DNA from 4 places in the Streptomyces sp. NPDC048419 genome. Region 4 is predicted to be linked to each of the others. Evidence: riboswitches for the same ligand, from Rfam matches in the RefSeq annotation. Region 4 holds a riboswitch; each other region holds the start of a gene.
The links. A riboswitch is a leader RNA that binds a small molecule or an ion and turns the genes downstream of it on or off. The one in region 4 is predicted to bind cyclic di-AMP.
Positions count from the first base shown of each region.

Region 1: linked by a shared signal. The riboswitch ahead of ACGFYN_RS23380 (transglycosylase SLT domain-containing protein) and the one ahead of ACGFYN_RS16850 (M23 family metallopeptidase) in region 4 are both predicted to bind cyclic di-AMP.
Region 2: linked by a shared signal. The riboswitch ahead of ACGFYN_RS03450 (M23 family metallopeptidase) and the one ahead of ACGFYN_RS16850 (M23 family metallopeptidase) in region 4 are both predicted to bind cyclic di-AMP.
Region 3: linked by a shared signal. The riboswitch ahead of ACGFYN_RS04300 (NlpC/P60 family protein) and the one ahead of ACGFYN_RS16850 (M23 family metallopeptidase) in region 4 are both predicted to bind cyclic di-AMP.

Region 1 is NZ_JBICXT010000011.1:112,179-117,821, forward strand. It holds gene ACGFYN_RS23370 (CHRD domain-containing protein) at 1-290, opposite strand, end outside; gene ACGFYN_RS23375 (polyprenyl synthetase family protein) at 446-1,456, opposite strand; cyclic di-AMP (ydaO/yuaA leader) riboswitch at 2,164-2,369, shown strand; gene ACGFYN_RS23380 (transglycosylase SLT domain-containing protein) at 2,374-2,856, shown strand; gene ACGFYN_RS23385 (HAD family hydrolase) at 2,874-3,713, opposite strand; gene ACGFYN_RS23390 (NAD(P)-binding domain-containing protein) at 3,846-5,048, opposite strand; gene ACGFYN_RS23395 (ATP-grasp domain-containing protein) at 5,120-5,643, opposite strand, start outside.
Region 2 is NZ_JBICXT010000001.1:795,047-800,689, forward strand. It holds gene ACGFYN_RS03435 (GNAT family N-acetyltransferase) at 1-88, opposite strand, end outside; gene ACGFYN_RS03440 (HPr family phosphocarrier protein) at 297-578, shown strand; gene ACGFYN_RS03445 (GntR family transcriptional regulator) at 741-1,436, opposite strand; gene ACGFYN_RS03450 (M23 family metallopeptidase) at 1,626-2,402, opposite strand; cyclic di-AMP (ydaO/yuaA leader) riboswitch at 2,415-2,578, opposite strand; gene ACGFYN_RS03455 (M16 family metallopeptidase) at 2,769-4,157, opposite strand; gene ACGFYN_RS03460 (M16 family metallopeptidase) at 4,154-5,548, opposite strand.
Region 3 is NZ_JBICXT010000002.1:74,753-80,395, reverse strand. It holds gene pcrA (DNA helicase PcrA) at 1-2,179, opposite strand, end outside; cyclic di-AMP (ydaO/yuaA leader) riboswitch at 2,579-2,749, shown strand; gene ACGFYN_RS04300 (NlpC/P60 family protein) at 2,757-3,929, shown strand; gene ACGFYN_RS04295 (tellurite resistance/C4-dicarboxylate transporter family protein) at 4,023-4,997, shown strand; gene ACGFYN_RS04290 (hypothetical protein) at 4,975-5,328, opposite strand.
Region 4 is NZ_JBICXT010000006.1:350,570-356,212, forward strand. It holds gene ACGFYN_RS16835 (MarR family winged helix-turn-helix transcriptional regulator) at 1-148, opposite strand, end outside; gene ACGFYN_RS16840 (dihydrofolate reductase family protein) at 215-1,348, shown strand; tRNA gene ACGFYN_RS16845 (tRNA-Met) at 1,398-1,471, shown strand; cyclic di-AMP (ydaO/yuaA leader) riboswitch at 1,792-1,949, shown strand; gene ACGFYN_RS16850 (M23 family metallopeptidase) at 1,961-2,986, shown strand; partial or broken gene ACGFYN_RS16855 (aldo/keto reductase) at 3,141-4,118, shown strand; gene ACGFYN_RS16860 (PrsW family intramembrane metalloprotease) at 4,138-5,457, opposite strand; gene trmB (tRNA (guanosine(46)-N7)-methyltransferase TrmB) at 5,529-5,643, opposite strand, start outside.

The DNA.
Region 1 (5,643 bases), on a different contig from region 4:
TCCAGTGCGGCGCCGTCCTTGTCCCCGACGGCCGGTCCGCCCGCCACGGGAACCTCGTCGGCTCCCCGGAGGCTGGTGGCGAGAAGGGTACCCCCGGTGCCACCGGACACGGTTCCGCTCTGGCTCACGATGCTCTGCCCGCCCATGCCGCCGGCGTGCCCCGCGTGGTCGGCGCGGGTGCCTCCGGCGGCGAAGGCGGGAATCACCGCGGGGGCGACACCGCCGGCGGCGGCCACCGCGACAGCGGTGACGATCAGGCTCCTACGGCGCTTCGAGAACGTCGCATTCATGCCCATGATGATGTTTTCTCCCCGTAGACCGGCCGACACCCCCTGCGTCGGCCTTCTGTGTATGACTACGGAATGGATCTCAGATTGGACTCAGTCCAGAGTTGTGACCTGTCTCACGGTGCGGACGGACATCGCCTCGCGCTGCCAGGGCCGGCTCAGCCCGCCCGGTGCACCACCGCGTCGCACATCTCCATCAGCGCCAGCTTCGCGTCGCACTCCCTCAGCGGGGCCAGCGCCGCACGCGCGTCCTCGGCGTAGCGCACGGTGTCGCGGCGGGCCTGCTCCAGCGCGGGGTGCTCCCGCAGGCCGGCCAGCGCCTCCTCGAGCCGCGCGTCGTCGCTCAGATCGGAGTCCAGCAGCTCGCTCAGGGCGATGTCCTCGGCCAGCCCCAGCCGCGCCGCCCGCTCCCGCAGCCGCAGCACCGGAAGGGTGGGGATGCCCTCGCGGAGGTCGGTCCCCGGCGTCTTGCCGGACTCGCGCGACTCGGACGCGATGTCCAGCACGTCGTCCGCCAGCTGGAAGGCGACCCCGAGCCGCTCGCCGTACTGCGTCAGCACGTCCACGACCGTCTCGTCGGCGCCCGACATCATCGCCCCGAAGCGGCACGACACGGCCACCAGCGAGCCCGTCTTGCCGCCCAGCACGTCCAGGTAGTGGTCGACCGGGTCCCGCCCGTCCTGCGGCCCCGCGGTCTCCAGGATCTGCCCGGTGACCAACCGCTCGAACGCCTCGGCCTGCACCCGGACCGCCTCGGGCCCGAGGTCGGCCAGGATGTGCGAGGCGCGCGCGAACAGGAAGTCGCCGGTGAGGACCGCGACCGAGTTGCCCCAGCGGGCGTTGGCGCTGTCCACGCCGCGCCGCACCGCGGCCTCGTCCATCACGTCGTCGTGGTACAGCGTCGCCAGGTGGGTCAGCTCCACCACCACGGCCGAGGGCACGACACCCGGCGCGTACGGGTCGCCGAACTGCGCGGCGAGCATCACCAGCAGGGGACGGAACCGCTTGCCACCCGCCCGCACCAGATGCTGGGCGGCCTCCGTGATGAAGGGGACCTCACTCTTGGTGGCTTCGAGCAAACCCTCCTCGACAGCCGCCAATCCGGCTTGGACATCGGCTTCCAGAGCCTGGTCCCGCACGCTCAGCCCGAACGGCCCGACGACGGTCACGAGGGGTCTCCTGTCTGCTGGTGTCTACCTGCGGTTCACGCGGTTTGTCGATAGGTCGCTGACATCACTCAAGTCAGCGTATCCGGTCACCTTTCGATCACCCATGCCGCCCACCCGTCCACCACGGGCGGTATCGGATCACGACCAGTATGTTTTTGATCGCCTCATATGAGCGGATATCTATCGACTTGTCTACCGGCGCATCGGCCGGCCCGGCGGGAGGCGGCGGCCCGTGTCCCGAGGGCTCTCGTGACATCACTCCTCCAGAGGACGACCGCCCTGAGAACGATCTGCACCACATGAGAGGTTCCGTCCCGGCCGACATATGGCCGAGCGGCTTGGGATCGACGGCCATATTTCGTCCCTTTTCACATTCAATGAGGCGATCTGCGCCGAGGTCGAAGACGCCGAAACGATGGCCCGCCACCCGACTTGAGGACGCCGGGATCCCACGGGCGGCTGGTTGAACATGAGTTGGGCTCATTGCCCGATTTGCCTCCCTTATGGACGCCAGTGAGTTGGGTCACGTCGGCCCCTGATCCGACGGTCATTCAGCTACCCCCGTTCTTCCGTCGCCCACACACCAGTTGAGGATTGGCGGCAGCAAAGGATCAAGCGCCCCATAAGCCTCAGACCAAGGTCAATAGGCATGGTCTGTGAATCCGGCACTTGTTCCGGACATGTGCTCTCGCATACGTTCCCGGCCAGTCGGGCAGACGCCGAATCCTGCCGCAGCCCGGCCGACCCATCGACGAACTCACTCGCACGGCAGGAGCGGGGGACCCAGGTAAGTCGCCGGACCGGGCACCGTCCCGGACCGGCTCGGGGTGAAGCCGCGCCGCCGCAAGGCCGCGCGGCCGGGCAGCTCCCGCCCGAACCCGACAGCTCACCTCGCAGGCGCCGGAGAGGAACCCCCCATGTCTGCTGCCGCTCAGCATCGCCGTCCCAAGAACTCCCGCCTCGCCCGCAAGCTCGCCGTGGTCGGCACCGGTGCCGCCGTTCTCGCCCTGCCGGTCCTCGGCGCGACCAGCGCCTCGGCTGCCACGCCGACGACGCTCACCGCGACCTCCATGGGCTACACCGACAACCTCGACGGCTGGATCCGGGCCTCGCTGCAGGTCATGTCGCAGCAGGGCATCCCCGGCTCGTACGACGGCATCTACCGCAACATCATGCGCGAGTCCTCGGGCAACCCCGCCGCCATCAACAACTGGGACTCGAACGCGATCGCCGGCACGCCCTCCAAGGGTCTGCTCCAGGTCATCGACCCGACCTTCCTCGCCTACCACGTGCCCGGCACGCAGCTGAACCCGTACGACCCGGTCGCCAACATCACCGCCGCCTGCAAGTACGCGGCCGCGCGCTACGGGTCGATCGACAACGTCTACGGCGCCTACTAGGACCTGCCGAAAAGGCCCTAGAGCTCACCCGTCCCGCTGAGCTCCTCCACCCTGAAGAACAGTCGCTCGAGGACGACGGCGATGCCGTCGTCCTCGTTCGACAAGGTGATCTCGTCGGCCACGGCCTTGAGTTCGGGATGGGCGTTGGCCATGGCGACGCCGTGCGCCGCCCAGTCGAACATGGGGATGTCGTTGGGCATGTCGCCGAAGGCGATGGTCTCCCGCGGCCCGAGCCCCAGGTGCGCGGCGGCCAGGGCGAGGCCCGTCGCCTTGGTGATGCCGCATGGCTGGAGTTCGACGGTTCCGGGTCCCGACATGGTGACGGTGGCCAGCGAACCCACCACCGAGCGCGCCGTCGACGCCAACTCGTCGTCGGACAGGTCGGGATGGCGCAGCAGCACCTTGCTGATGGGCGCGCACCACAGGTCGTCGCGCCGGTCGACCCGTACGGCCGGCAGCGTGGGGTGCGGCATCAGATAGCCGGGCTCGATGAGCGTGAGTCCCTCCACTCCGTCCTGGTCGACGGCCGCGTACACCTGGCCCACCTCGGCCTCGATCTTGCCGAGGGCGGTCTCGGCCAGTTCCCGGTCCAAGGTGACGGACCACAGCAGACGGTCCGCGCCGGCGTCGTACACCTGCGCGCCCTGTCCGCACACCGCGAGCCCCGTGCTGCCCAGGTCGTCGAGGAGCGGCCGCACTCTGGGGGCCGGCCGGCCCGTCACGACCAGGTGCCGGGCGCCGGCCCCGGCCACCCGCGCGAGTGCGGCGAGGGACCGGTCGGACAGCGTGTCGTCGCCTCTGAGCAGCGTGCCGTCCAGGTCGGTGGCGATGAGTGAATATGCGGTGGGTGCGGCCATGATCAGAGAATACGGACCGGACGCGCCGCCGACTCATCGCGAACCGGACGACCACGGTGCCCACCGCGCCCTCCGCCCAACTCCCTTGCCTCCGCCGGTCCTTCACTCCTGCCCGGTACTCCGGGCCCCGGTCTAACCATGAGCTGCCGCCAGGTGCGCGGCCAGCCTCGGCGAGGCGAACTCCGTGCCGCACACGAAACGCATCACCGGTCCGTACGACGCCGCCGCCGGCAGGCCCGTGAAGTACAGACCCGGGACCGAGGAGACGTATCCCGCGCCCAGTCTGGGCGTGCCCCGGCTCACCGCCAGCCGGGTGCGCAGCTCGTGGCCGAGGAAGTCCATCGCCGCGATGTCCACCCGGTAGCCGGTGGCCGCGATCACGTGGTCCGCGGCCAGCTCCTGGGTGCGGCCCGCGTGCGTGCGGGCCGTCAGCCTCGGGCTGCCGTCGGACGCGTCCGCCCGCACGATCCGGTCGACCTCGCTGACCTGCACCTTCCCCTCGAAACGGTCGCGCAGCCAGCATGCGCCGAGCGGACCGAGGACGCGGCGCACCAGGTAGTGGCGGGCCCCGGCCGGGAGGTAGCGGTAGGGGTGCGGGTAGTAGCTGAGGGCCCACAGGGACCAGGCGCGGCCGAAGGGCGACTCGGGGCGCAGCTTCGGCTGCTGCCACGGCGGCGATCCGAAGGCGACCTTGCCGCGGCCGCGCGAGACCACCCGCACCTGGGCGCCAGCCTCCGCCGCCAGCGCCGCCGTCTCCAGCGCGGACTGCCCGGCGCCGACGACGATCAGGTCCTGGCCGGCGTAGCGCGAAAGGTCGTGCTCCTGGGAGCTGTGGGAGACCGGGCCCGTGGGCGCCGGTCCCTCCGGCACTGCCGCGGCGAGCTCCGGCGGCACATGCGCCAGGCCGGACAGGCCGGTCGCCACGACGACCGCGCGGGCGGTGAACAACTCCCCCGAGTCCAGCTTCAGTTCGAAGCCGCCGCCCCGGTGGCGGTCCACCGAGACCACCCGCACCTGCTCCAGTTCGGGCACGAGCCGGTCCCGGAACCACTCGCCGTAGCCGATGAAGCTCTCGATCGGGATGATGTCCTCGTCCGTGACCAGCCGCCTGATGCCGGCGGCCGCGCAGTAGTCGACGAGGTTGTGGCCCTGCTGGGGGGCGTCGATGCTGGAGGCGACCGGAGTCGACTTCAGGAGCATGCCCGCGGGCATGTGGTCGCGCCAGCTGACCATGGGGTCGCCGAAGACGCGCACCGGGATGCCGCGGGCCTTGAGATGGGCGGCGGTCGACAGGCCGAACGGCCCGGCGCCGATGACTGCAACCGGTTGCATCACGAAGTCCCTCCCCAGGACGTCACTTCGCCACTTCGTGTCCGGGCTCTCGCAGCTGGTCGGGGTCTGGTCGGCTAGCTGCTCGAACCGGTGCTGCTGCCACGGCGGTTGGTCCGCCACAGCTGAAACAGATGCTTCGCGCCCGGCCGCACGAAGCGCGCGAGCATCGTGAGGAACGGCAGCGGGTCGTCACCCGCGAGCCAGGCCAGCTCCGTCCCGCTCGCGCGCGCCGGTGCGTGCGGCGTGGTGTAGCCGCTTCGGCGGTAGGCGAGCAGGGCGGGCAGGTCGATGTTCTCCACGATGTACCGGTGGCCGGCCCGCTGTTCCCCCTCCGGAACAGGGCGTCCGGTCAGATTCAGGTGCATGGCGCGGACCACGTCCACCCCCGACTCGTTCTCGAAGAGTCGGAACTGGGCGCCCATACGCGGGTTGAAGTCGAGGAGCTTGTACTGGCCGTCGCGCCGGTCGAAGCGCAGGTCGAGGTCGATGATGCCGGTGAAGCCGATCTGCTTGATGAAACGACCGGCGAGGTCGGCGAGTTCCGGATTGTCGACGACGTACGCGTTCGCCGTCATGCCCGCGTGCGGCGGCCAGGAGC
Region 2 (5,643 bases), on a different contig from region 4:
GGCGGATGCGCGCGGTGCCACCGTCGCGCAGCACCACGTCGGCTTCCCAGTGGGCGGGATACTCATGCCGGTCCGACGAGGTCTGCATGGGCCCCAGAGTACGGCTCGCGTCCGACAACGGCGCGAGGCAGTCTGTGGGGAGGACGGCAGTCGCCGAGAACAGAAGAAGGACGCAAGTCGGGCCGAGGCCGCGGTTCGACGACCCACCTTCGGACGGAGCGAAGGACCGCTCCGGACATGCTTCACGTTGTGGGAAACTGGTCTAGACAACCCTGAACACCGAAGGGCAGCATCACATGGCTGAGCGCCGCGTCAACGTCGGCTGGGCCGAGGGCCTCCACGCCCGCCCCGCTTCCATCTTCGTCCGGGCCGCCACGGCCGCAGGTATCCCGGTGACGATCGCCAAGGCCGACGGCAACGCCGTCAACGCGGCCTCCATGCTGGCCGTCCTGGGCCTCGGCGCCCAGGGTGGCGAGGAGATCGTCCTCGCCTCCGGCGCCGAGGGCGCCGACGCGGCCCTCGACCGACTGGCGAAGCTGGTCTCCGAAGGCCTCGAGGAACTCCCCGAGACCGTCTGATCACGGCACCACCGAAGGGCTCGTCCGAATTACCGGGCGAGCCCTTCGCATTTCCTCCGCAAGGGAGGCAGAAATTCCGATCAACACCAGTGGAATTCCCGGCCGCGGGCAGCGGAAACAACCCCCCGGCCAATTCCGCCCTCTTTGTATACGGCGCGCATGTTAATGCCGCGGGCCCGTCACGTTTACGGCATGTTGCGAGGTCCTCACACGGTCGGTGCGACCGCCGCCGAGGGCGAACCGCGGCCGGTGCACCGCACCGGAGCGCTCGGCGTGCAGGGTCGTGACCGCACGCGCGCGCTCGCTGTCGCCGCGGGCCACGGCGTCGACGATCGCGCCGTGCTCCGCCCAGGACTCCACGGGGCTGGCGGGCGCCTCCACGGCGTACATCCAGGCGATCTTGTGCCGCAGCTGGGTCAGCATCGAGGTCAGCGCGGGACTGCCGGAGGCCTGGGCGAGCGTCTCGTGGAACCAGCCCTCCAGGGAGCGCAGATCCTCGCTGTTGCCGCGCCTGGCCCGCTCCTGCCCCAGCCTGACCAGGCCGCGCAGGACCTTGAGATGGGCCTCGGTGCGCCGCTGCGCGGCACGGGAGGCGGCGAGCGGCTCCAGGAGCACGCGCATCTCCAGCAGGTCGGCGGCCTCCTGCTCGTTGGGTTCCGCCACGCACGCGCCCGCGTGCCGCCGGGTCACCACGAAGCCCTCCGCCTCCAGGGTGCGCAGCGCCTCACGCACGGGGACGCGCGAGACGCCGTAGCGGCGGGCGAGTAGTTCCTCGGTGAGCCGGCCGCCGCGCTCGTAGACACCCGCGACGATGTCGTCCCGGATCGCCGTGCACACCGAGTGCGCCGGAATACGCATGACGGACCTCCGACTTAATCCCCGCGAAACGCCGATGATTGACGTGCGTTCCGGTGACTCTATTGCACCGGGCCGGAATTTCCGACGGCGGTCCGGAATCCATGCATATTTTTTGGACACGGGGCCGGTGAAACACCGAAAGGCCCCGGCTCGGGAGCCGGGGCCTCGGGGAGATCGCGCGGTGGTGCGTCAGACGTCGACGCCGTGCGAGCGCAGGTAGGCGACGGGGTCGATGTCCGAGCCGTACTCGGGCGTCGTGCGGGCCTCGAAGTGCAGGTGCGGTCCGGTGGTGTTGCCGGTGGAACCGGAGAGACCTATCTGCTGCCCCGGGGTGACCGTCTGGCCCACCGAGACACCGATGGACGACAGGTGGCCGTACTGGGTGTACGTGCCGTCGTGCATCTTGATGACAATCTGGTTGCCGTAGGCGCCGCCCCAGCCGGTCTGGACGACGGTGCCGGCACCGACGGCGTGGACGGTCGTGCCGCTGGCGGCGTGGAAGTCGATGCCCGTGTGGCTGCCGGAGGACCACAGGGAGCCGCCGGTCTTGTAGCCCGTCGAGACGTACGAGTTCGATATCGGGGCGACGAAGCCGTTCAGGCGCCTGCGCTCGGCGGCACGGGCAGCGCGCTGCTTGGCCTCGTGCTCCGCCTTGGCCTTCGCGGCGGCCTTCAGACGCGCGGCCTCCTCGGCGGCCTTCTTGCGGGCGGCCTCCTCGGCGGCGTTCTTCTGGGCCTCGGCCTGGGCGTCGATCTTCGCTGCGATCGTGTTGCCGATGGTGATGACGGGGTTGAGGCCGGTCTGCTCGACGGAGTTCTCGGCAGAGTTCTCCGCGGCGAACGAGGGGGCGGCGAGACCGCCGACGATGCCGGTGGTGGCGAGGGCCGCGACGCCGGCCGCCTGGACGGTGCCGCGCTTGATCCTGCTGGGACGACGGTGCTTCCCGGTGGCGCAGATGAACGCCATGAACTGGCTGGTCCTTTCCTTCCCTCTCGCCTACCGGGTTAGCTGACGGGTTCGGAGCAGGAAGGTCTCCTACGGACCCCCTCGCTTGCGCGCGGGCGTCCGATTCACCCCAGGGACTGCGGTGGGTCCCCGGCTCCCCTGGCTTGCGCCGTACGGGGACTCGGCGATGACTGTCCGGTGCCGCGGGCGCGGCGCACTGCCTGACGAACAGCCCGGACGACGCTAGGCAGAGCGGTCTTCAATTCCCAAACGGAACTCGGCTTTTGTAGCGCATCCCACAGGGCAGACAGGCAACTCTCCCTCAATTCGGACATACAAGGGCCCTGGTGACTCATCGGTCACCAGGGCCCTCACGCGCGCGTGTCCCTACTCCGCGGACACCACGGTGACTTCGCCGATGCCCAGAGCCTCGACGGGCTCCTTGATCTGGGCCGCGTCACCGACGAGGACCGTCACCAGGCGGTCCATCGGGAAGGCGTTCACGGCGGCCGCGGTGGCCTCCACCGTGCCGGTGGCGGCGAGCTGCTGATACAGCGTCGCCTGGTAGTCGTCCGGCAGGTGCTGCTCGACCTGGTCGGCCAGCGTGCTCGCCACGGCCGCGGCGGTCTCGTACTTGAGCGGCGCCACCCCGACGAGGTTCTGCACGGCGACGTCACGCTCGGCGTCGGTCAGGCCGCCCTCGGCCAGCGTGCGCAGCACCGCCCACAGATCCCCGAGCGCCGGGCCCGTGTTGGGCGTGTCGACGGAGCCGCTGATGGCGAGCATCGCTGCGCCCGTGCCGTCCGGGGCGGACCTGAGGACCTGGCCGAACGCGCGCACACCGTAGGTGTAGCCCTTCTCCTCGCGCAGGACGCGGTCCAGGCGGGAGGTGAGGGTGCCACCCAGGCAGTACGTGCCGAGCACCTGCGCGGGCCAGACGCGGTCGTGCCGGTCGGCGCCGACGCGGCCGATGAGCAACTGGGTCTGGACGGCGCCGGGGCGGTCCACGATGACCACGCGCCCGGTGTCGTCGGCGGTCACCGGCGGTACCGGACGGGGCTCGGCCGGGGTGCCCGTCCAGGCGCCCAGGGTGTCCCCGAGCAGGGCGTCCAGGTCGATGCCGGTCAGGTCGCCGACGACCACGGTGGTGGCGGTGGCGGGCCGGACATGGCGGTCGTAGAAGGCGCGTACGGCCGCGGCGTCGATCTTCTCGACCGTCTCCTCGGTGCCCTGGCGCGGTCGCGACATGCGCGAAGTCGCCGGGAACAGCTCCTTGGAGAGTTCCTTGGCGGCACGGCGGGAGGGGTTGGCCAGCTCGTGCGGGATCTCGTCCAGACGGTTGCGGACCAGCCGCTCCACCTCGCTGTCGGCGAACGCGGGCGCCCTGAGGGCGTCGGACATCAGACCGAGCGCCTTGGCCAGGCGGGAGACCGGGACTTCGAGGCTCAGACGGACGCCCGGGTGATCGGCGTGCGCGTCGAGGGTGGCGCCGCAGCGCTCCAGCTCGGCGGCGAACTCCTCGGCGGAGTGCTTGTCGGTGCCCTCCGAGAAGGCCCGCGCCATGATCGTGGCGACGCCCTCGACGGCGGCCGGCTCGGCCTCCAGGGGCGCGTCCAGGGACACCTCCACCGCGACGACCTGCTGGCCGGGGCGGTGGCAGCGCAGAACGGTCATGCCGTTGCCGAGCGCGCCGCGCTCGGGGGCCGGGAACGCCCAGGGCCTGGCCTCGCCGGCCTGGGGCTGCGGGTGGAACTCCATCGTGGCGAGCTCGCTCACTTGGCCGCCTCCTCGTTGTCGTCGCCGGCCTCGACCGTGGCCTCGGCCTCGGGGTCTTCTGGGGGATTCGCGTCCTGGGCGGCCTCGGCCGAGACGGGCTCGTAGACGAGCACCGCGCGGTTGTCGGGGCGCAGGCGGGCCTTGGCGACCTCCTGGACCTCCTCGGGCGTCACCTCCAGGACGCGCTGCACGGCGGTCAGGGCGAGCTGCGGGTCGCCGAACAGGACGGCGAACCGGCACAGTTCGTCGGCGCGGCCCGCGACCGTGCCGAGCCGGTCCAGCCACTCGCGCTCCAACTGGGCCTGGGCGCGCTCCATTTCCTCGGCCGTCGGGCCCTCCTCGGCGAACCGGGCGAGCTCCTCGTCGATGGCGGTCTCGATGACCGGCACCTCGACGTCACCGGACGTCTTCACGTCCAGCCAGCCCAGCGAGGGGGCTCCGGCGAGGCGCAGCAGGCCGAACCCGGCCGCGACGGCCGTACGGTCGCGCCGTACCAGCCGGTTGTAGAGGCGGGAGGACTCGCCGCCGCCCAGGACGGTGAGCGCCAGGTCGGCCGCGTCGCACGCGCGCGTGCCGTCGTGCGGCAGCCGGTAGGCGGCCATCAGGGCGCGCGCCGGGACCTCCTCCTCGACGACCTCGCGCAGTTGCTCGCCGATGACGTCGGGCAGCGAGCCGTCGCGCGGTGCGGGCTTGCCGTCGTGCGAGGCGATGGAGCCGAAGTACTTCTCGACCCAGGCGAGCGTCTGCTCGGGGTCGATGTCGCCGACGATCGACAGGACCGCGTTGCCCGGCGCGTAGTACGTGCGGAAGAACGCACGCGCGTCCTCCAGCGTCGCCGCGTCCAGGTCGGCCATCGAACCGATGGGAGTGTGGTGGTAGGGGTGGCCCTCGGGGTAGGTGAGCGCGGTGAGCTTCTCGAACGCCGTGCCGTACGGCACGTTGTCGTAGCGCTGCCGGCGTTCGTTCTTGACCACGTCCCGCTGGTTCTCCATGGACTCGTCGTCCAGGGCGGCGAGCAGCGAGCCCATGCGGTCGGCCTCCAGCCAGAGGGCGAGCTCCAGCTGGTGGGTGGGCATGGTCTCGAAGTAGTTGGTGCGCTCGAAGCTGGTGGTGCCGTTGAGCGAACCGCCCGCACCCTGCACCAGCTCGAAGTGGCCGTTCCCCTTGACCTGGCCCGAGCCCTGGAACATCAAATGCTCGAAAAGGTGAGCCAGGCCGGTACGTCCCTTGACTTCGTGCCGGGAGCCGACGTCGTACCAGAGGCACACCGCCGCGACCGGGGTCAGGTGGTCCTCGGAGAGCACCACGCGCAGGCCGTTGGCCAGGCGGTGCTCCGTCGCTGTCAGGCCCCCGGAGCCTGCCTGGTCTGTGGCCGTGTGACCCATGGTCATGTACGTCCCTTCGATCGCCGAGGCGGTGGTTCCGACCGCGGTTTTCCTGCCGTTCCTGCCACTGTATGCAAGCGTGCGGAGCGCGGGCGAAGTTC
Region 3 (5,643 bases), on a different contig from region 4:
GGGAGGGCGGGTTGTAGGACGGCTGGCCCCAGGCGCTGCGCAGCGACGACCGGGTCAGATACAGCCGTTCACGCGCGCGCGTGATGCCGACGTAGGCGAGCCGGCGCTCCTCCTCCAGCTCCTTGGTCTGGCCGAGGGCGCGCATGTGCGGGAAGACGCCGTCCTCCATGCCGGTCAGGAAGACGACCGGGAACTCGAGGCCCTTGGCGGTGTGCAGGGTCATCAGGGTGATGACTCCGGAGCCGTCCTCCTCCTCGTCCGGGATCTGGTCGGAGTCGGCGACCAGCGCGACCCTCTCCAGGAAGTCGGAGAGCCCGGGGGGCTCCTCGCCCTCGCCCGCCTCCTGCTCGAACTCCAGGGCCACGGCCGCGAGTTCCTGGAGGTTCTCGATACGGGTCTTGTCCTGCGGGTCGGTCGACGCCTGCAACTCGGCCAGGTAGCCGGTCCGTTCGAGGATCGCCTCCAGGACGGTCGCCGGGCCCGCGCCGGACTCGACGATCGTACGGAGGTCCTCCATCAGCGTGTTGAACTTCTTGACGGCGTTGGCGGAGCGCGCCGCCATGCCGTACGCCTCGTCGACGCGGCGCAGCGCCTGCGGGAAGCTGATCTTCTCCCGCTGGGAGAGGGCGTCGATCATCGCCTCCGCTCGCTCGCCGATGCCGCGCTTGGGGACGTTCAGGATGCGGCGCAGCGGGACCGAGTCCTCCGGGTTGGCCAGCACGCGCAGGTAGGCCAGGACGTCCCGGACCTCCTTGCGCTCGTAGAAGCGGACGCCGCCGACGACCTTGTAGGGCAGGCCGACGCGGATGAAGACCTCTTCGAAGACACGGGACTGGGCGTTCGTGCGGTAGAAGACGGCGACGTCGCCGGCCTTCGCGTCGCCCGCGTCCGTGAGACGGTCTATCTCGTCGGCGACGAACTGGGCCTCGTCGTGCTCGGTGTCGGCGACGTAGCCCGTGATGCGCGCGCCCGCGCCCGCGTTGGTCCACAGGTTCTTGGGGCGGCGGGACTCGTTGCGCTCGATGACCGCGTTGGCCGCGGTCAGGATGGTCTGCGTGGAGCGGTAGTTCTGCTCCAGCAGGATCGTCGTCGCGTCCGGGTAGTCCTCCTCGAACTGGAGGATGTTGCGGATCGTCGCCCCGCGGAAGGCGTAGATGGACTGGTCGGCGTCGCCCACGACGCACAGTTCGGCGGGCGCCAGGTCGTACTCGTTGGGCGGTACGTCCTCGTCGTGGGCCGCCGTGCCCACGAGTTCGCGCACCAGCGCGTACTGGGCGTGGTTGGTGTCCTGGTACTCGTCGACGAGGACGTGCCGGAAGCGGCGGCGGTAGTGCTCGGCGACGTCCGGGAAGGCGCGCAGCAGATTGACCGTGGTCATGATCAGGTCGTCGAAGTCGAGGGCGTTCGCCTCGCGCAGCCGCGACTGGTACATGGCGTAGGCCTGGGCGAGGGTCTTCTCGAACCCTCCCCCGGAGCCGATAGCCTGGGAGGCGCCCCCAGCGGCCTGCGCGGCGAAGTCCTCCTCGTCGATCAGCTCGTTCTTCAGGTTGCTGATCTTGGCACTGAAGGACTTCGGCGGGTAGCGCTTGGGGTCGAGGTCCAGGTCACGGCAGACCAGGGCCATCAGGCGCTTGGAGTCGGCGGCGTCGTAGATCGAGAACGACGACGTGAAGCCGAGCTTCTTCGACTCGCGGCGCAGGATGCGCACGCACGCGCTGTGGAAGGTCATCACCCACATCGCGTTCGCGCGCGGGCCGACGAGGTGCTCGACGCGCTCCTTCATCTCGCCCGCGGCCTTGTTGGTGAAGGTGATCGCGAGGACCTGGCCCGGGTGCACGTTCCGCTCGGCGAGCAGGTGGGCGATGCGGTGGGTGAGCACACGGGTCTTGCCGGAGCCGGCACCGGCCACGATGAGCAGGGGCGTGCCGGAGTGGACGACGGCCGCGCGCTGGTTCTCGTTCAGCCCGTCCAGCAGGGCGGCCGCGTCGATCGCCGGACGCGGGGCGCCGTCGCGGTAGTAGGAGTCCCGGTCCGGCGGCACGTCGAACTTCCCACCGAACAGATCGTCCGGAACCGGCTCCGGTACATGATCGTCCTCGGGCGGCGGCGGGGGCTCCCCCTCGTGCCCGCGAGGGGCTTTGAGGTCCGCCAGGAAGCTGTCGTCAAAGAGGCTGCTCATCGCCTTCCGAGTCTAGGGCGCCTCACTGACAGCCCGCCGCCACCCCGGGAACTTCGCCGGATCGGTGAGATGGCGTGCCCGGAAGCCGCCCCGTGGCCTGCTGCCGTCCAGGGCCGCATCGTCACGTTCCGCAATCACTCGAGGGCAGTCCGCAATGCCCCGCACCTGACCGCGACCGGCCGGAAGTCAGCTCCCGGAACCGGGCACACAACACCAGTCCGGCCAGAATCGGCACGCATCCGCGCAGATCGTTCCGGAAGGACCGCGCCCGGTGACGCCTCGACCAAAGGTCACGAAAATGTATCGGGCATATCGAACATCAACCTTCACAGGGGTCACACGAGTTGGCTACGGTTCCGGGCAGGCCGTACGACCCCCACCGGCGAACGTCGCCGGGCCGCGCGGCCTCCGCCGAATCCGGCGCGCCACCGCGTATCCGGAACCGGGGACCCACCGTTCCCGGGGTGAATCGGTCCGACTCCCGCACAGGGCCCGGACCGTAGGGCAAGCCTTCCGAACCACCCGCCCGAACCCGACAGCTAACCCGGTAGGCGGAACGTGGAAGGAGTCGCCTCCCTTGGCGTCGCACCGCAAGTCGCGCCCCTCAGGTTCACGCGTCGCAGGCATACGCACACCCGCTCTCGCCACGGCCGCGCTCACCTCCGTGGCCCTGCTGTCCCAGTCGGCCAACGCCGCCCCCGTGGCCGACGGCAAGCCGAGCGTGGAGGAGGTCGAGAAGAAGGTCGACGACCTCTACCGTCAGGCGGAATCGGCCACCGAGAAGTACAACGCGGCCAAGGAGAAGACCACGACGCAGCGCAAGCGCGTGGACACCCTCCTCACCGACGTCGCCGAGCGCACCCAGAAGCTCAACGACGAGCGCGAGCAGCTCGGCACGTTCGCCGCGGCCCAGTACCGCACCGGCGCCGCCGCGCCCGACACGGCGACCTTCCTGCTCGCCGACTCCCCGCAGGACTACTTCGACCAGACGCAGCTGATGGGGCGTATGACCTCCCGTCAGAAGAGCGCGGTCGACGACTACTTCACCGAGCAGTCCGCGACGATGAAGAAGCGCCAGGAGGCGTCCAAGGACCTCCAGACGCTCACCGCGACGCAGGACGACCTGCGGACGGCCAAGTCCACGGTGCAGAAGAAGCTCTCCGACGCGCGTGAGCTGCTGTCGAAGCTGAACGCCGAGGAGAAGGCGCGGCTCGCGGCGATCCAGAAGCAGAAGGAAGAGGAGGCCGCCCGCCAGGCGGCCGAGCTGGCCAGGAAGCAGGCGGCCGCGCAGAAGGCCAAGGAGGAGGCCGCGGCCAAGGCGAGCAGCTCCACCTCCGGCTCGTCCTCGGACTCGGGCTCCACATCCACCTCCACCAGCGACTCCACGTACGCCACCAAGGCCGCGAAGACGCTCGCCTTCGCCCGTGCGCAGATGGGCAAGCCGTACGTCTGGGGCGCCACCGGCCCCGACTCCTACGACTGCTCCGGCCTCACCCAGGCCGCCTGGAAGGCCGCCGGCGTCAGCCTCCCGCGCACCACCTACGACCAGGTCGACGCCGGCACCACGGTCTCCCTCACCGACGCCCAGCCGGGCGACCTGATCTTCTTCTACGACGACATCAGCCACGTCGGCATCTACATCGGCAACGGCATGATGATCCACGCCCCGAAGCCCGGCGCGTACGTCCGCGAGGAGTCGATCTACTACGCCGGCTCGTCGATCATCCACAGCGTGGTGCGGCCGGCCTGAGACACGCGCGGGGCACTCCCCCGCGCGTAAATTTGCCGCGCCCGCGCGCGTGCCCCGCCCGCAACACCTCTCGCGCTCCCTAGCATCGGCCCCATGTCCGGACCGACCTCCTTCCGCGCCTGGTGGGCGCAGCGTCCGCCGGCGGCGGGCGCCGCCGTGATGGCCACCGGCATCGTGTCGGTCGGTCTGTATCTGACGGAGCACGCGGTGCTGTCGCGGATCGCCCTGGTCCTGGCCTGTGCGGCCTGGGTGGGTCTGGCGGCGGACTTCGGCATGCGCCTGGTGCGGGACCGGGAGAGGTGGTGGGCGGACGCGCGCAGGCCGCAGTCGCTCACCGCCGTCGCGGCGACCGCCGTACTCGGGGCCCGGTTCTCCCTGGCCGGCCGGCCGACCCTGGCCGAGGCCCTGCTCGCGCTGGCGGCCGTGCTGTGGCCGGTGCTGCTCGTCGAGGTCGTACGGAACTGGCAGCGCCGTATGCCGGGATCGGTGTTCCTGTGCTGCGTGGCCACGCAGGGGCTCGCGGTGCTCGGCGCCACGCTCGCCGGGGCCGAGGCGACGGCATGGCTCGCGCACACGGCGCTCGTGCTGTTCGGACTCGGGCTCGTCCTGTACTGCGTCGCGCTGACCCGCTTCGACCTGGGGCAGGTGACGGAGGGGCGTGGGGACCACTGGGTGGCGGGCGGTGCGCTCGCCATCTCTTCGCTCGCCGGGTCCAAGCTCCTCGCCGCGGACAGTGCGCGCCTGTACCTGTGGAACGACGACGACCGCGGCGTCCTGCGCTCAATCACGGCGGCCCTGCTCGTGCTCGACCTGGCCTGGTACGCCGTGCTGCTCGTCGGCGAGGCGGCCCGGCCGCGGCTGCGCTACGACGCGCGCCGCTGGGCGACCGTGTTCCCGCTGGGCATGACGGCCGCGGCGCTGCTGTCCGCCGCCTCGGCCCTGGACGCCCCGTGGCTGAAGGGGCCCGGGCAGGTGCTGCTGTGGATCGCCGTGGCGGTGTGGGTGGCCGTCGCCGCGGGGGCCGCGGCGGACGTCCGCGCCGGTCTCAGGTCCACAGCACCGCAATGAAGATGTTCGCCGTGGTGAGCAGGCCCACCAGTGCGAACAGGCCCTTGTCCACCTTCTCGTCGTCCCGCTTCACGTAGACCAGGCCGAGGATCACCACCAGCAGCGCCAGCTTGATGCCGATCTTGATGGTGTTGACGTCGTGGTCGTCGGCCTGGTTGAGGCCGACCAGGACCGCGCCGGTGACCAGCATCGTCAGCGCCCCGTGCAGCATGCCGGGGACGAAGCGGGCCGTGCCCTGTCCCATCGCCTTCAGCTGGGTGAGGAAGCCACCGAGCAGCGCGGCGATGCCGATGATGTGCAGGGCGACGAAGAGATGGATGAGTACGTCCATGGGGCTGGAGCTTAAACAGGGACGCATGGGGCGTCCGACACCGGCCTGCCCTTTCAACGGTTGTGCATATATGCGGCTCATAGCAGTCCGTCCCGCGGCCGTGGTCCGGAACCCGCACATCGGTCAGCGCACTGCGTGAAGTCGACGGCACGGCTCCTGGATCACGGTCGCAAACGGTCACCCGGCGATCCGGCGGCGGCACTTCCGCACTTCGTGTCACCGAACGGTCACGGTCAGGTTTAGCGTCCTGCCCCAGGTGACCGGCTCCCCACCGCCGCCCGGGCCAGGGGCGGCAGTCGGACACCACCGCCGAGA
Region 4 (5,643 bases):
AGAGGTTGGCCAGGATGGAGTAGTACAGATGCGGCATGCCGGCGTCCTGCTGGAGCTGCCGGTCGATCGCGTCCTCCAGGAGGTGCGTCGCCGCGATGTACGCGCGCCAGGCGCGCTGCTCCTTCTCCGTGAGCCAGCGAGTCGTCATGCGTGCAGTGTAAGTTTGTTTCAAACTTTAACCAAGCCTGCCCGCCGCCGAGAGTGAGCGCGTCCGATGCCGTACCCCCACGTCCTGCTGTCCGCAGCCGTCTCCCTCGACGGCTACCTCGACGACACCGGCCCCGAACGCCTCCTGCTCTCCGGCCCCGCCGACTTCGACCGCGTGGACGAGGTGCGGGCCTCGGTCGACGCGATCCTCGTCGGCGCCGGCACCATCCGCGCCGACAACCCGCGGCTGCTGGTCAACTCGCCGCAGCGCAGGGCCGCCCGGGTGGCCGCCGGCCGGCCCGAGTACCCCCTCAAGGTCACCGTCAGCGGCTCCGGCGAACTGGACCCGGACGCCAAGTTCTGGCACACCGGCGGCGACAAGCTCCTCGTCACGACCGACAAGGGGGCCCAGCGGGCCCGCGCGCTCGGCCTCGCCGCCGACGTCGTCGCGCTCGGCCCCGACCTCGACTGGCGCACGCTCCTCGCGCATCTGCACGGCGAACGCGGCGTACGGCGCCTGATGGTCGAGGGCGGCGGCACGATCCACACCCAGCTGCTCCAGCAGGGCCTCGCCGACGAACTCCAGCTCGTCCTCGCCCCGCTCTTCGTGGGCGACCCGGACGCGCCCCGCCTCTTCGGCCCCGGCGCCTACCAGGGCGGCCGGCTGCGCCTGACGGAGACCCGGCGGATCGAGGACGTCGTCCTCATGCGCTACGAGCCCACCGCCCCCGGCGCCGGCCCCCTGCCCACCGCCGCCGACCACCACTGGCTGGCCCTCGCCTGCGAGCTGGCGGCGCTGTGCCCGCCCTCCCGCACGGCCTTCAGCGTGGGCGCGGTGATCGTCGCCGCCGACGGCACGGAACTCGCCCGCGGGCACTCGCGCGAGGACGGCGACCCCGTCGTGCACGCCGAGGAGGCGGCCCTGGTCAAGCTCGACCAGGCCGATCCGAGGCTGGCGTCGGCCACGGTCTACAGCAGCCTGGAGCCCTGCACCCACCGCGCGTCCCGGCCGAAGCCGTGCGCCCGGCTGATCCTCGACGCGGGCGTAGGGCGGGTGGTCACGGCCTGGCGGGAGCCCGACACCTTCGTCGCGGACGCGGACGGCAGCGGCCTGCTGGCGGCCGAGGGCGTGGAGGTGGTCGTGCTGGAGGAACACGAGGAGCAGGCCAAGGCGCCGAACCGCCATCTGCCGGGCTTCTGAGCCGTGGCGTCGACGACCCCGCGGATGGCGTATGCTGGTGTCACACCGACGCGGGGTGGAGCAGCTCGGTAGCTCGCTGGGCTCATAACCCAGAGGTCGCAGGTTCAAATCCTGTCCCCGCTACTCAAGGCTCAGGGCCGGAATCCGGAAACGGATTCCGGCCCTGAGTGTTTCCCGCCCAGGAGTGTCCTTCGGGATGCCGGCACAGGGGCTCGTCACATGTGGTGACCGGGCGACCGCTTTCCGCATAACGACTGACACACCGTCAGAACGGGCGGGGTTTACGGGGTGAGGTCAACTCGCCCGTTTTTCGCCTCTCTTGGTCCGTACGTCCAGGCCAAGAAGCATTAATGATCAAGCAGAACAGCTTGGAATCAGCACCCCGCGTCTATTAACGTTCGATAACGCAGCGCGGTCGTCCCAGCCGTCACAAGAGTCGGCTCCGTGCGCACGCGCCGAATCCCGCAAGGGAACCGGGGAACCACCACCCAGGGGTGAATCGCATGGATACCGCCGTGGAGGCACGGCTGGTATACGCGCGTAGGAGACCTTCCTGCTCCGAACCCGTCAGCTAACCCGGTAGGCGAGAAGGAAGGAAAGGAGCGCGCCCACGTGGCGTCCAACCCGCCTGCCCCGGCAGCACCGTTCGTGCCGAGCACCGAGCCCTTCGGCTTCCCCGGTCCCCGTTCCGACGAGGGTCCGTGGGAGGAGTGGAACCCCACCGAGGAGTCCCTCCAGCCGGTCCGCGGCCGGCACCGTGTCGCCAAGCAGCGCGGCGGTGGACTCGCCCGCAGCTCCACGGTCCTCGGCGTCGGCGTCATAGCCGCCGTCGGCGCGGGCGGCATGGCCAGCGCCAACACCGGCAAGCCGCCGGTTTCCATCTCCATGCCCGACCTGGGCTCCGTGGGCCACATGTTCGGCGGCTCCACCGAGACACCCAAGGGCTCGGCCACCGCGCTCAGCACTGTCGGGGTGACCACCAAGGACACCGACCAGGGCGCCAAGGACGCCGGTCAGGCGCTGCGCGACCGCATCATGGCGCAGGCCGAGAGCCAGCAGGTGCAGGTCGACAGCAAGGCCCGGTCCGTCACCGAGGCGGCCATCGCCAAGCAGGCCGGCGACGCCGCCGAGAAGGCGGAGAAGGAGGCCGCGGCCAAGGCCGCCGCCGCCAAGGAGAAGGCCGAGGCGAAGGCCAAGAAGGCGGCCGAGGCCGCGCGTCTGGCCGAACTGGCCAAGCAGTACAAGCTTCCGGTCGTGTCCTACACGATCACCGGCACCTTCGGGCAGCCCGGCTCCATGTGGTCCTCCGGCTACCACACGGGCCTCGACTTCGCCGCCCCCACGGGCACGCCCATCAAGGCCGTCCACAGCGGCAAGGTGACCGAGGCCGGCTGGGCCGGGGCCTACGGCTACCGCACGATCATGACCCTCGACGACGGCACGGAGCTGTGGTTCTGCCACCAGTCGTCGATCAGCGTGAGCGTGGGCCAGCAGGTCAGCACGGGCGAGGTCATCGGCCGGATCGGCGCCACCGGCAATGTGACCGGGCCGCACCTGCACCTCGAGGTCCACCCGAACGGCCAGGCCGAGGGCATCGACCCGATGACGTGGCTGCGCGGCAAGGGCCTCACCCCCTGATCCACGCCCGGACCCCGGTGGTCCTGGCGGCCTCCCCCCGACGTCAGGGCTGCCGGCGGACGTGCGCGCGTCCGCCGGTCGCACGCTCCGTGTTCACGTGATCTTTGCGGCGCCGACGGAATGGGCCGCTCCGGCGCATTCGTTGGCGTAAGGCATGACGTCCCCTACTCTGCGCCGGCTCGGCTCCTCCGGCCTCGAGGTCTTCCCGCGCTGCCTCGGCGGCAACGTCTTCGGCTGGACCGCCGACGAGGCCACGTCCTGCTCGACGCCTACGCGGCCGCCGGCGGCAACTTCCTCGACACCGCCGACTCCTACTCGGCGTGGATCGACGGCAACCAGGGCGGCGAGTCCGAGACGATCATCGGGTGGGGGTCCCCCCGCTCGAGCGGAGCCGAGAGTGCGGGAGGGGCAGGGCGCGCGGCAACCGCGACGACGTGGTCATCGCGACCAAGGTCAGCGGGCACCCCGAGTTCCCGGGCCTGACGGCCGCCAACATCAAGGCCGCCGCGGACGCCTCCCCGCGCCGCCTGGACACCGATCACATCGACCTCTACTACACGCACTTCGACAAGCCGGAGGTGCCGGTCGAGGAGATCGTCGGCGCACTCGACGAACTGGTGCGGGCCGGCAAGATGCGGCACATCGCCGCCTCCCACATCTCGGCCGACCGGCTGCGCGCGTCGCTGGACTTCTCCGACCGCGAGGGCCTGGCCAAGTACGTGGCATTGCAGCCCCACTACAACCTGGTCCCACGCGACACCTACGAGGGCGAGCTCCAGGACGTGGCAGCGCGCTACGGCCTCGCGGCCGTCCCGTACTACGCCCTCGCCGCGGGCTTCCTCACCGGCAAGTACCGGCCCGGCACCCGGTCGACGGCGCCCGGGCGGGCCGGGTGGCGCAGTACCTGGGCAGCGAGCGGGGGCAGCGGGTCCTGACGGCGCTCGACGAGATCGCCCGCGCGCACGACGCCCAGGTGCCCGCGGTCGCCCTGGCCTGGCTCACCGCTCAGCCGACGGTCGCCGCACCGATCGCGTCCGCCCGCACGGTGGAGCAGCTGCCGGCGCTGCTGGAGGTGGGGGAGCTGACCCTCACGGAGGCGGAGGTCGCGCGGCTGACGAAGGCGTCGGCCTGATCACACGGGCGGGCGGACCCTACGACTGGTACGGGTTGTACGCGGGGTTCGGTATCGCGGGGTATCCGTACACCCCGTACACCGGCCAGGGCGGCGCGACCACGGGGACCGCGGGCGCCGTCGCGCGCGCCGCGTAGTCCAGCGCCGGACGCGACACCTCGCGCCGCCGCCACAGCTCGTACAGCAACTCCCGTTCCCTCACGACGAAGTCCGCGCCGGCGCGGCCGCACCGGCCCCGGTGCCGCAGGAAGGCCAGCGAGGTCGCGTACGCCTCGTACTGGGTGACCTGGCGTGCCGCGGGCCGGCCGCCGTAGTGGGCGGCGTAGTCGCGGGCCAGCCGGCGGGCCCGCATCGAGCCGAGGGCGTAGGGCTCGGCGGGGGAGAGCCAGCCGGCCACGGCGTAGGCGGGCAGTTCCTCGCGCACGGTGCGCAGTTCGCGCTGGCGTGTCCAGATCACCAGCCAGGTCAGCAGGCCGAACGCCGGGACCATGAAGGCGGCGTAGACGGCGAAGAACCCGTACTCGCCGAAGGTCGACGAGCCGTTCCAGATCGCGTGCATGCCCATCGCGAGCAGCAGGCCGGAGAGCGGGACCAGGATCCGCCGCAGATGCTGGCGCTCCGAGGAGACCGCGGCGAGGCCGAAGCCGATGCCGGTCAGGACGGTGAAGAGCGGGTGCGCGAACGGCGACATGATGACGCGCACGAAGAACGTCGCGGCGGTGACGGAGGCGATGCCGCGTTCGCCGGTGAGCTGGTCGGTGCCGAAGGCGGTGCCCAGATAGAGGATGTTCTCGGTGAACGCGAAGCCGGTGGCGGTGACGCCGGCTATGACGACGCCGTCGACGATCCCGGTGAAGTCCCGTCTGCGGAACAGGAAGACGAGGAGGACGGCCGCCGCCTTCGCCGACTCCTCGACGATGGGCGCTATCACGGTCGCGCCGAGGGTGTCGGCGCTGGACGGATCGGCCGTCGCCGTCGCTATCCACTTCGTGGCGAAGCTGTTGGCGACGATCGCTATCAGCGCCGCCGCGCAGGCTCCCCAGGCGAAGGCGAACAGCAGGTTGCGCCAGGGCCCGGGTGCGACGCGGTCGAGCCAGCGGAAGGCGGCTATGAGCAGGGGGACGGGCAGCACGGCCAGCCCCAGCCCCACCAGGAACCCTTCGGTGCCGGTCTGCTCGCGCACCAGAGCCAGGATGACGAGCCCGGAGAGCGCGAGAAGAGTGCTGAGCGCGCCGTACCGCACTCCTCTGCGCTGCCACCAGTGCGCATGCCTGAGCGCACCACCGGCCGGGCCGCCGGGATGCGGCGGATGCGTCGGGTACGGGGGACTGCTGGCCACGGCATTGACCCTAACGAGGCAGGGCGCCGCCCGCGACGGTACGTCGGATCGCCCGTGCGGCCGAAGGGGGTTCAGGCGCCGGTGGGGGGCTGGTTGCGGTGCTGTACGCGACGGAAGAGCAGGTCGTTCACGACATGTCCCTTCTCCAGACCCTGGCCCTCGAAACGGGTCAGCGGCCGGAAGTCG